3 regions of the Bradyrhizobium centrosematis genome follow, and region 1 is predicted to be linked to each of the others. Evidence: riboswitches for the same ligand, from Rfam matches in the RefSeq annotation. Region 1 holds a riboswitch; each other region holds the start of a gene.
What was found. A riboswitch is a leader RNA that binds a small molecule or an ion and turns the genes downstream of it on or off. The one in region 1 is predicted to bind cobalamin.
Positions count from the first base shown of each region.

Region 1 (3,274 bases):
ATCAAGTCGGTGATGTTGCCGACGAGGCGCTGGCTGTGTGCGACGTAGAAGCGCTCACGATCGACCAGGTTCGTCCCGGAGTTGAACGCCTCGACCTCGTTGTTGAACCAGCTGCGCTCGGCGCCGTAACCATAGGCTTGGCTCTTCAGCGTCAGGTCAGGCGCAAGCTTCAGCTCGAAGCCGCCGCGCAGCCACACCTCCTGTGCGACGTTCCGGTTGTCGAGGACGTTGTAATTGGTGTTGAAGGTGCGGTCGTCGATGGTGACGGCACCGAGATCGGTTCCGTTGTAGTTCGAGACGTAATTCCCGGAGACGATGCCGCTCGTCGCATGCGAGCCGCTGAAAGCGATCGGCACCAGCGGCGCGCCCCAATAGGCTTTCGAGCGGTCCTCGCGGTACTCGATCGCGCCCCAGATCTTGAGGCTGTCGGAGATCCGGTAGTTGAGCTGGCCCGAAGCGTCGAGCATCCTGGTGTTGGTGTCGTCGGCAAAGCCGTTGAGCGAGGAGCGACTGATGTCGAAGCGGTAGTCGAGGCCCTGCACATGGGTGCTGCCGCCGGAGCCGTAATGGGCGCGGAACGAGTTCAGCGAGTCCCAGGAGAAATCGGCTTCGTTCCGGATCGCCCCTGTATGCGGCTGCCTGGTGACGAAGTTGATTGCGCCGCCGGCGGCGCCCTCGCCCGAGATCAGCGAGGCCGGGCCCTTCAGGAATTCCACCGCTTCAAGATTGGCGGTGTCCATGATCCGCGAGGTCATGTTCTGCGGGCCGATCTTGATGCCGTTATAGAGCGTGTTGATCTGGCTGTTGGTGAAACCGCGCATGGAGAAGGCGGAGGGCTCGGCGGGATTGTCGCCAGAGGTGACGCCCACTGCGCCCTGCGCCACCTCCGACGCGGTGCGATAGCCCTGTTCGCGCATGGTTTCGGCCGAGATCACCTCGACGGTCGCCGGCGTCTGCCGCACCGTCAGGCCGAGCCGCGAGGCGCTCTCGGCGACTGCATTGGAGTTGAGCGGCGTTTGCGCCGTCGCTGCCGGCACGGCCGGCTTGGGCGCGGCAGCAGGCCTGCGCACGGCCGCGCGGCGCGTGCTTTGCGCTTCCCGGAACGGCCTGGTCTGCTTGCGGGATTGGTCGGGCGAGACCTCGACCGGCGGCAGGGGTTCGCGGGCCTGCTGCGCCAGCGCCGTCGGCGGATCCGCAGCGACAATCGATGTGAGCGCCGCGAGCAGGAAACGGCGCGGCCGTACGACAGGGATGCAAGACACGGTTGTTGGACCTCGGCATGACGTCAGTGGCACGTCACAGCGAACGAGGTCTCACCTGTTGGCCTTGCAGCCGTCCGATGAAGCCGAATGTCTGTACACCCCGACCGACATCTTCGCGTGTGACCACGGCTGACGGCAGGTCTCCTGGCTCGCGGGTCATCACCGCTTCGTCGCCTTCCCGGGCCGAGGACCCAGTGGCTTGTGACGAAGGATTATCCGCTCACAGTTGCGGGGGCAGCCACGGCATTGGGGACAACGTCCCCGCACCGCATTCCCTTTTCATCCCCTTTCGGGGAAACCGTCGCGAGCATCTAGGATTACCATCAAGATGGAGTCAATGTGCCAGTTGCGGCGTTATTGCCACAGCGCCCCACTTCCTTGGAGACGAGCATGGAAGGCGAGACCTTCCTCTGGCTGATACGGCATGCGCCGGTCGACGGCGTCAAAGGAACGATCCACGCAGCCGACGCACCGGCCGATCTCGGTGATCGCGCGCAGCTGGACGTTCTGCGGCGGCATCTGCCCGCGAATGGCTCCAGCTATGCGAGCCCCTCGCGGCGCACGGTCGAGACTGCGCGCGCGCTGGGACTCGAACCGGAGCTCGTCGCTGAATTCCGCGAGCAGGACTTCGGCGAATGGACCGGCCATCGGCACGACGCGCTCTCGGCCACCGGCGGCGTTGCCTATGCGCAGTTCTGGAATGATCCCGCCGGCGGACGGCCGCCGGGCGGCGAGAGCTTTGCGGATCAGGTTGCGCGCGTCCGACTGGGTCTGGCGCGGATCGGAGCTGGACCCGCCACGCTCATCGTGCATTCCGGCACCATCCGCGCCGCGCTCTGCATCGCGCTGGATCTCACGCCGCAGGCCGCCTTGCGCTTCGTGATCGATCCGCTGTCGCTGACCCGGATCGATCGCCTCGCGAGCGGCTGGCGCGTCGTTTCGGTCAATCAGCGGATCAGCTAAAGCATGATCCGGAAAAGTGCGAAGCGGTTTTCCGGAAAGATCATGCGCAAACAACAACCTAAAGCGCGATGGCGATTCATCTAAATCTCATCGCGCTTGAGGCCGATCCGGCACATTGGCCTCTGCAAAGGTGGCCATGCCGTTGTGAAGCGCGCAGGCGATGCGCACCAGCGGCAGCGCGATCGCCGCACCCGATCCCTCACCGAGCCTGAGATCGAGGCTGATCAACGGCTGCACGTTCAGCGCGCGCAGCACCAGCCGATGGCCCTGCTCCGCCGATTGATGCGACGGCAGCAGGAACGGCCGGCACGACGGGTTGAGCCGCACGGCCGCAAGCGCGGCCACCGATACGATGAAGCCGTCGATCAACACGGGAATGCGGCGCTGCGCGGCCGCAATGATCGCACCCGAGATCGCCGCGATCTCGAGGCCGCCGACGGCGCACAGGATCTTCTCCGGCGAAGCGCCCGCGATGCCATGACGGGCGATCGCTGCATCGATCACCCGCGCCTTGTGCGCACGGCCGGCCGCATCAACCCCGGTGCCGCTGCCCGCGATCTCCTCGGCGCTCACGCCAAGCAGACTTGCGGCCATTGCCGCCGATGTCGTGGTATTGCCGATGCCCATCTCGCCGAAGATCAGCAGGTCGGGCTGCTCGATTGCCGCACGCGTAACGGCGCGCTTGCCCGCCTCGAAGGCGAACGCCAGCTCAGCAGGCAGCAGAGCGGCCTCCACGCTGAAGTCGCGGGTGCCATGGCGCGGCTTGTCGGTGACGATGCCCGGCATCGCCTCCTGCGCCAGCGTGCCGGCGTCGACCACCTCCAGGCTCGAACCCAGCTCGCGTGCCAGCACCGAGATCGCCGCGCCCCCGGTAGCGAAATTCGCCATCATCGCGATGGTCACCGCTTGCGGATAGGCCGAGACACCCTGCGCGACGATGCCGTGATCGCCGGCGAAGACGATGATCGGCACGCGTGCCGCGCGCGGCTGCTCGGTCGCCTGCAGGCCTGCGAGCTCGATCGCGAGCTGCTCCAGCCGTCCGAGCGCGC
Region 1 is NZ_CP120703.1:4,828,733-4,832,006, forward strand. It holds gene P6U31_RS23245 (TonB-dependent receptor) at 1-1,262, opposite strand, end outside; cobalamin riboswitch at 1,379-1,580, opposite strand; gene P6U31_RS23250 (histidine phosphatase family protein) at 1,653-2,225, shown strand; gene cobT (nicotinate-nucleotide--dimethylbenzimidazole phosphoribosyltransferase) at 2,313-3,274, opposite strand, start outside.

Region 2 (3,274 bases), 1.3 Mb from region 1:
CTGACGCAGCGCGAGCCATAGGATTGCACCCATCCGTTCTTGGTCGACGCGAAGCCTGCGAGTTGTTCGCTAAAGTACTGAACCATGTCATTGCGCTCAAATTCGCCGTGCACGAGGACATCAAGTCCGATATCGTCCTGCCAACGAACAGTGCGGGCTATCTCCTCCTTGAGGAAGCTGTCGTATTTTTCGTTGCTCATGGTGCCTCGCGCATGCGATGCGCGCGCACTGCGGACCTCTGCGGTCTGCGGAAACGAGCCGATCGTCGTCGTGGGGAAAGCTGGTAGCCCGAAGCGTCCCTTTTGGATCTCAGAACGAATGGCAAATGGGTTGGCGCGCCGACGCATGGTCTGGTCGATCGCCCTCATTCGGACGGCGACATTGGCATCATGGACCTTCGACGAACTGCGGCGGGTAACCGCAGCGCTTTCCGAATCGGCCAGAGCTTGCCCGACATCGTGGTCACCAGCGAGTACCCGCGCCAGGATGGCAAGCTCTCGCATCTTCTGAACCGAGAAGGCAAGCCAACTTTTGACGTCAGAAGCAAGCCCGGTCTCCAGTTCAACGTCGATCGGGACGTGAAGCAACGAGCAGGATGGAGCGAGCTGTACACGATCTTTACCCAGCTTAGCAATCGCGGGCTCCAGCCTCTGGCGGAGCGCGGACAAATTCGACTTCCATACATTCCGGCCGTCGATGATACCGAGCGACAAGACGAGATCAGCTCGGCTGCTAGCAATGACCTGATCCAATAGTTCTGGCGCTCGAACCAGATCGACGTGCAGACCGGAGACTGGAAGGCTTAGGGCAGTATTCAGATTGTCGCCCAGGGCGCCGAAATAGCTTGCAACCATGATCTTGATAGCCGGTCCCTCGTTCGCGAACTGGCGATAGGCATGTTGCAAAGCTTTTCGCGCCGTTTCGTCCAGGTCAAGGGCCAAGCAAGGCTCGTCAAACTGAACCCAACCTGCCCCTCGTTGGGCTAATTCATGGAGAACGTCGATGTAGACCGATATCAGATCATCCAATAGGGAGAGGGGCTGGAACGCGCGATCGACACTTTTGCCGAGCTTTAGGAATGTGACCGGCCCGATAAGTACGGGCCGGGTCTGAAACCCGAGAGCCTTTGCTTCTTCGTACTCCTCTACCGGTTTACGAGAGCACAATCTGAACGTCTGTCCCTTGTAGAACTCTGGAACCATGTAGTGGTAGTTGGTATCGAACCATTTGGTCATCTCCTGCGCGGGTAAGGCAGCTCCCCGCCTCTCCTGATCGACGCTCCTACCCCGGTCGTCGCATTGCGTTCCGCGGGCCATAGCGAAGTAGGTTTTAAGGGAAACGGACTCTCCTTTCGAAGCGTAGATTTCTGGGATCGCGCCTACCATGACACTCGTGTCGAGCACGTGATCATACAACGAGAAGTCATTCGACGGAATGATCGTAATGCCTATCGACTTTTGGCGAGCCCAGTTCGCAGCGCGCAGGCCTGATGCGTCCTCCTGCAATTGCTGTTCGCTGATCTTCCCGGCCCAATATTTTTCGAGAGCGAATTTTAGCTCTCGCCTTGGACCGATGCGAGGCGTACCGAGCGTAGCAACTGGAAGCGAGAGGAGCGACATAGCTTTAACCCCTGTTGGAGACGAGGCCATGGCGGACGCAGGCAGAGCAAGTCGCGCGTGCGACAGCTGCTTGGCGTACCACCGGGACACCTCGCCCGTGGACCGATATATATTGTCGGGGCAGGTCTCCTGGCTTGCTGGTCATCGCTGCTGTCCAGCCTTCCCGAATCCGTCCAGGCTTCAGTGGCATTATTGGACAGTGGCTCGCCGCTCACAGTTGCGGGGACAGCGCCGGCATTTGCACCGGCTTCCCTCTTAGCTCCGGCTCCAACAGGAACCGGAGAACCTCGACGGTTTGGATTATCGGTTGGTGAGGTTTGCCGTCAACCTCCCAGATCATGTAGCAAACTATTTTGCGATCACTGATAAGCGAACGGCCCTAGCATCTCAATGATTAGCGCCATCTCGAGAGCTCTCTGATGAGAGATGTCGCTCTCGGAGGTCGCATATCAAAGATCTCGCAATTACATCGGAGCCAAATGGGCGGAGCTGTGCGCTAGACGATGAAGAGGACAAGGCAGCCTTCGCGACAAAGGCAATCGCCGCCTCGAGCAGAATGCCCTCGGCTTCTGGTGGAGCAAGTCGCCCCGTACCTCCATCGGGCAACTGTTCGCAGCCAAAGGGTCCGCATTGAATGGGCGGAGGCGCTCAGTATGGGCACTATAGTCAGCAAGCAGATTGATTGCGGCAGGCCGCGACCTCACCGGCCGACTTGGCTTCAGGTCGCTGGCCATCACGAAGATCGACCAAGAACACGATACCGAAACAAACGCTTCAACGGTGGCAGACGGACCCCAGACTTCAATCTGATACTGCGTCCGAGGCTTCATCTCTTGCGGTGGATATCCGACGCGGGACGAGCGTGCGCCAGCTCGAGCCGTTACACCGAATGAAAGCATCGAAACGTGTGCGCGTCGTAAAGGCGACACGCAGACATAAAGCCGGCACAGCTTTCCACCTATGACCTGGCACGAAGAATGCTAGCCCTCAGCACGCCCAGACTGCTCCTGCTGGGCACGTCCAGCCCAGCTTGACGCTGTGGCTGACAGGGAAGTTAGCGGCGCGCCACATAGGGCCGCGCGTGCTTGCGTGGAACAACCTCGCGTCGTCGCTAACTTTCTTGTGCCTACTCAGAGCAAGTCAAGGTCACCCGCGGCCGACGACTCCGGATGAACTGGGATATGCCACTCCTATGAAAAGAGAATTTGCAAGATACCTGCTATGGCTTTTTCTAGGTGCGCCTCTCCTCTGCCTCGCTTGGCCGACCGCGATGGGCCGTGGTATTCGTTCCGTCGACAGCCCTATTATCGAAAGATTCAAATCAACGTGGCGGGCGCAAGATGGTGAGACGCTCGAACAGGTCATCTCCAATGTCTCGAAAGTGGCACAGTTCGTCCCTCAAATGTGGGGTGTCGCTGAACTTGGTGACAACGACTTTGTTTTCGTCGCATGGACGAGGCACCGGAACAACAAATCGGACGAACAGTACGTTATCACCTGGAAGATTACGCCTGATGGCACGACTGAACTTGCGTCACTCTATGCAAAGCCGATGGAATTAGGTTGGCGGGCGCTGGCGCTCTCGTTGATCGCAAGTGAAGTCGCGAACGGCGAAAGAAACGCAAACTTCCGCTTTCTCCATGATCCGGCCAACT
Region 2 is NZ_CP120703.1:6,132,684-6,135,957, forward strand. It holds gene metE (5-methyltetrahydropteroyltriglutamate--homocysteine S-methyltransferase) at 1-1,619, opposite strand, end outside; cobalamin riboswitch at 1,721-1,924, opposite strand; gene P6U31_RS29225 (nodulate formation efficiency C protein) at 2,812-3,274, shown strand, end outside.
Region 2: it holds a riboswitch for cobalamin, as region 1 does, so the genes downstream of both, metE (5-methyltetrahydropteroyltriglutamate--homocysteine S-methyltransferase) here and P6U31_RS23245 (TonB-dependent receptor) in region 1, are expected to answer to the same signal.

Region 3 (3,274 bases), 1.1 Mb from region 1:
ACGCCGGCACTCGCCGTGTAGCGCGATACCAGCGGCACGTCGTTGCCCGCCCAGATGCCTTCGCGGAAAACCGCCCGCGTATAGGCCATGCCGGAGCGCAACAGCAGAGCGTCGCTGACTCGATAGGACAGGCTGGTCTCCGAACCGTAGCGCCGGGTCGGATCAAGATTAGTGTTGTAGAACAGGACCGGGCTGAAATGGATCTCGTTGGTGAGCTCCATCAGATAGAGACTGCTCTGCAGCTGCAGCCCGCCGCCTTCGATGCGCAGGCCGCCCTCGATATCCCAAGAGGTCTGGGTCTTGAGCTGAAAGGTTTGCGGGATCGCGGCGAAGGTCAAGGGATCGAAGGACGGACCCGAGGACAAGCGCTCGTCGACATCAGGCGTGCGGAAAGCGCGCGCGGCGCGGCCGAACAGCGCGACCGTGTCATTGAAGCGATGCTCGGCTCCAAGATGCAGCGCATATTGGGTCTCGTTGCTCGTCAGCGGCAGCGCGCCGATGTCGGCGTTGAATGGCGCGGCCGGGGCGAAACGGTCGCGTGCTGCAAGACTGACGGTCTGCACCCGCGCGCCATAGGAGATGTCGGTGATGGGCGCCACACCCATTGTGTGCTGGAAATAGCCCGCGACCGTCTGCTGCCTGAGGTCGTAATTGTGCCAGGCGGCGAACCCCTGCCCCGCGCCGCGGTTCTGCTGAAAGCTAGCATCGTAATAGTCGATGCCGGTGAGGAGCTGCGACGGCATGCCGAGCAGCAGGCTCTTCACGCTGAGCCGCGGCGTGATCGACCAATTGGTCAGATTGGAATCGACGTAAGTCGACGTGAAGAAGGCCGGAACCGGCGTCGGGCTGGAGAAGAACGCACTCTGCTGTTTCTTGTCGCGCACGCCGCCATCGACGATCAGATCGACGCCGTTGATCAGGGTCTTGGTGAAGCCCGCTGTCGCGCTAAAGCCTTGCTGGTTGGCGTAGTTGAACGGCGTGCTGGTTCCTCTCCGGTTGGTGGTGAGCTCGTCGAGGCCGATGGAGGGATCGACGGTGCGGCCGCCCGGCAGTCGCAGCTCCTGATTGTCGCCGGCGACAGTGAGAAACGCGGTCAGACCGGGCGTGGTATAATTGAGATTGCCGATGCCGTTCTGCTGGGCGTAGCGATTGTTGTCGCGATAGCCATCGGTCCTGACGGCATTGCCGTAGAACGAGGTCGACCACGGACCGGAATTGACCGAGGTCGAGACGTTGCCGAGCCCTGTGTTGAATGAGCCGAAACCCGCTTCGATGCGCGCGGACGCGGGCGGCCCTCCGACGCCAGTCTTCGTGACGATGTTGATCACGCCGCCGACAGCGTTGTCGCCGTAGAGCACCGCACCGGAGTTGCCGCGTGTGATCTCGATACGTTCGATGGAATTGAGCGGGATGGTGGAGAGGTCCACCTGCGCCATGTCGACGTCGTTCAGCCGCCGGCCGTTGACCAGCACCAGCGTGTTGGCGGTGGCAAAGGCGCCGAAGCCGCGCAGGTCCACGCTGGTCTTGGCGCCGATCGGGCCGCCATAGAACGTCGTGATCTGGGCTCCGGGGGTCTGCGTCGCGATGATCTCGGCCAGCGTCTGCGATGGCGAATGCGCGATATCCGCGGCCGTGACGACCGTCGTGGTGGCCCCGACGATACCGCCGTTGCTGGCCACGGCTTCAGCGCCAGTTGAGCCGGCGCCACTTCCTGCCGGCGCGACACGCGCGGTTGCCCGGTGTCTCGTCGCCTCGCCGTCACCTGTCGCCCTGGCACGCGTGCGGTTCTGATCGTCAGTCTTGCTCACTTCGATCGGCGGCAACTGCTCGGCGAGCGCCTGCTGGGCGAAGGCCGAGGATGGACTGAGCGAATGGAGGGAGACGGACGCGAACAGGCCGGCGCTGAGACGCCAGGCGGCAGGGACGAGACGGGACACGATTGTAACCTCGGTATGACGTCAGTGGCACGTCACAGCGAACGAGGCTTCACGGCAGAGCAATCGGTTGCTCCGGTGCAGCTAATGCCTGTACTCCCCGACCGACATCTTCGCGTGTGACCACGGCTGACGGCAGGTCTCCTGGCTCGCGGGTCATGACCTTAACGTCGCCTTCCCAGGACCGAGATTCCCAGTGGCACAGGACGAAAGATTCACCGCTTACAGTTGCGGGGGCAGCCGTGGCGTTGAGACAAATCCCGGCGTTGGGACGATCCCGCACCACATTCCCTTTTGATCTCCATGAGGAGAACCGTCGCCGATCATTTACGTGTCGTTGCGCCGGAGAGTCAATCGACCGGTCGTGCCAAGGAAAAGTTCTGGCCGGCCGGAGCCCGCCAGGAAGACGGCGAGGCCAAATTGCATGCGGAGAAGACGAAGCGAGCCGCCGTTCAGCCCCGCCCTCGCAAACGCTGGGCCTGGGCCCAGGCGACGGCGACATCGCGCGGCGGAACATCGACGCGCTTGATCGGGGTCAATTCGCCGGAGGCCGAGACGATCGCGGTTTCCTCGCGGCGGCAGCGTGTGCAGACGAAGCGGACCTCGTGCGGGGACGCCGACCAGCTCGACCGCTTCACATTGGCCGCCATCGGCCACGCATCGCAATGCGAGCACGACACCAGAAATCGACCGGGATCCAGCATACCCATTTCCATCGGACTCCGCGTCCTGCCCGCTCCTCCAATGATTAATCCAAGTGAATCGTTCCGGTGCCCGAGCACCGCCAGTTGCGCGGTTGCGCCCTTTGCAAGACAGCAGGCGTGCGCTCAGCGCGCGCCCTTGAGGGTGCAGGAGGTCGTGCAGGTGACCGTGGTACCGCGATCACAGGATTTGCAGGCACTGACGCACTGGTTCAGGTCGCGGGGATTGTAACTGTAGTTCCGCATCGGGCAGGCGGGCGTCGTCGAGCCGGTGATGTCCTGCTCCTGATCGCAGGCCGCCGTCATGAGCGCAAATATAATCACTGCAACGAGGCGCATGGGATTGCCCTGTCAGGCACGGCACAATGACGCTCACGGGACGCGCTGCACCGCAACGAACCCCGGTCTTCCCACCGCGAGCGCCGATCACCGACGCTCGCGTACCGTCAAGGATGCGCGCCAAACATTAAGAACGGATTGATTGCCGCCGGCCTCAGGCCGCAGCCTTGGTCGCGATCGCCTGCCGCATGTCCACCGCCAGCTGACGGTACTGCTCCGAAAGCTTCAGATAGAACTCGCGCTTGGCGCTGTCGGTGGCGAGCTTGGCGATCAGCTCGCATTCGGCGGTGAGCGTCTCGA
Region 3 is NZ_CP120703.1:3,727,282-3,730,555, reverse strand. It holds gene P6U31_RS17980 (TonB-dependent receptor) at 1-1,937, opposite strand, end outside; cobalamin riboswitch at 2,051-2,267, opposite strand; gene P6U31_RS17975 (hypothetical protein) at 2,387-2,638, opposite strand; gene P6U31_RS17970 (hypothetical protein) at 2,762-2,974, opposite strand; gene P6U31_RS17965 (hypothetical protein) at 3,129-3,274, opposite strand, start outside.
Region 3: it holds a riboswitch for cobalamin, as region 1 does, so the genes downstream of both, P6U31_RS17980 (TonB-dependent receptor) here and P6U31_RS23245 (TonB-dependent receptor) in region 1, are expected to answer to the same signal.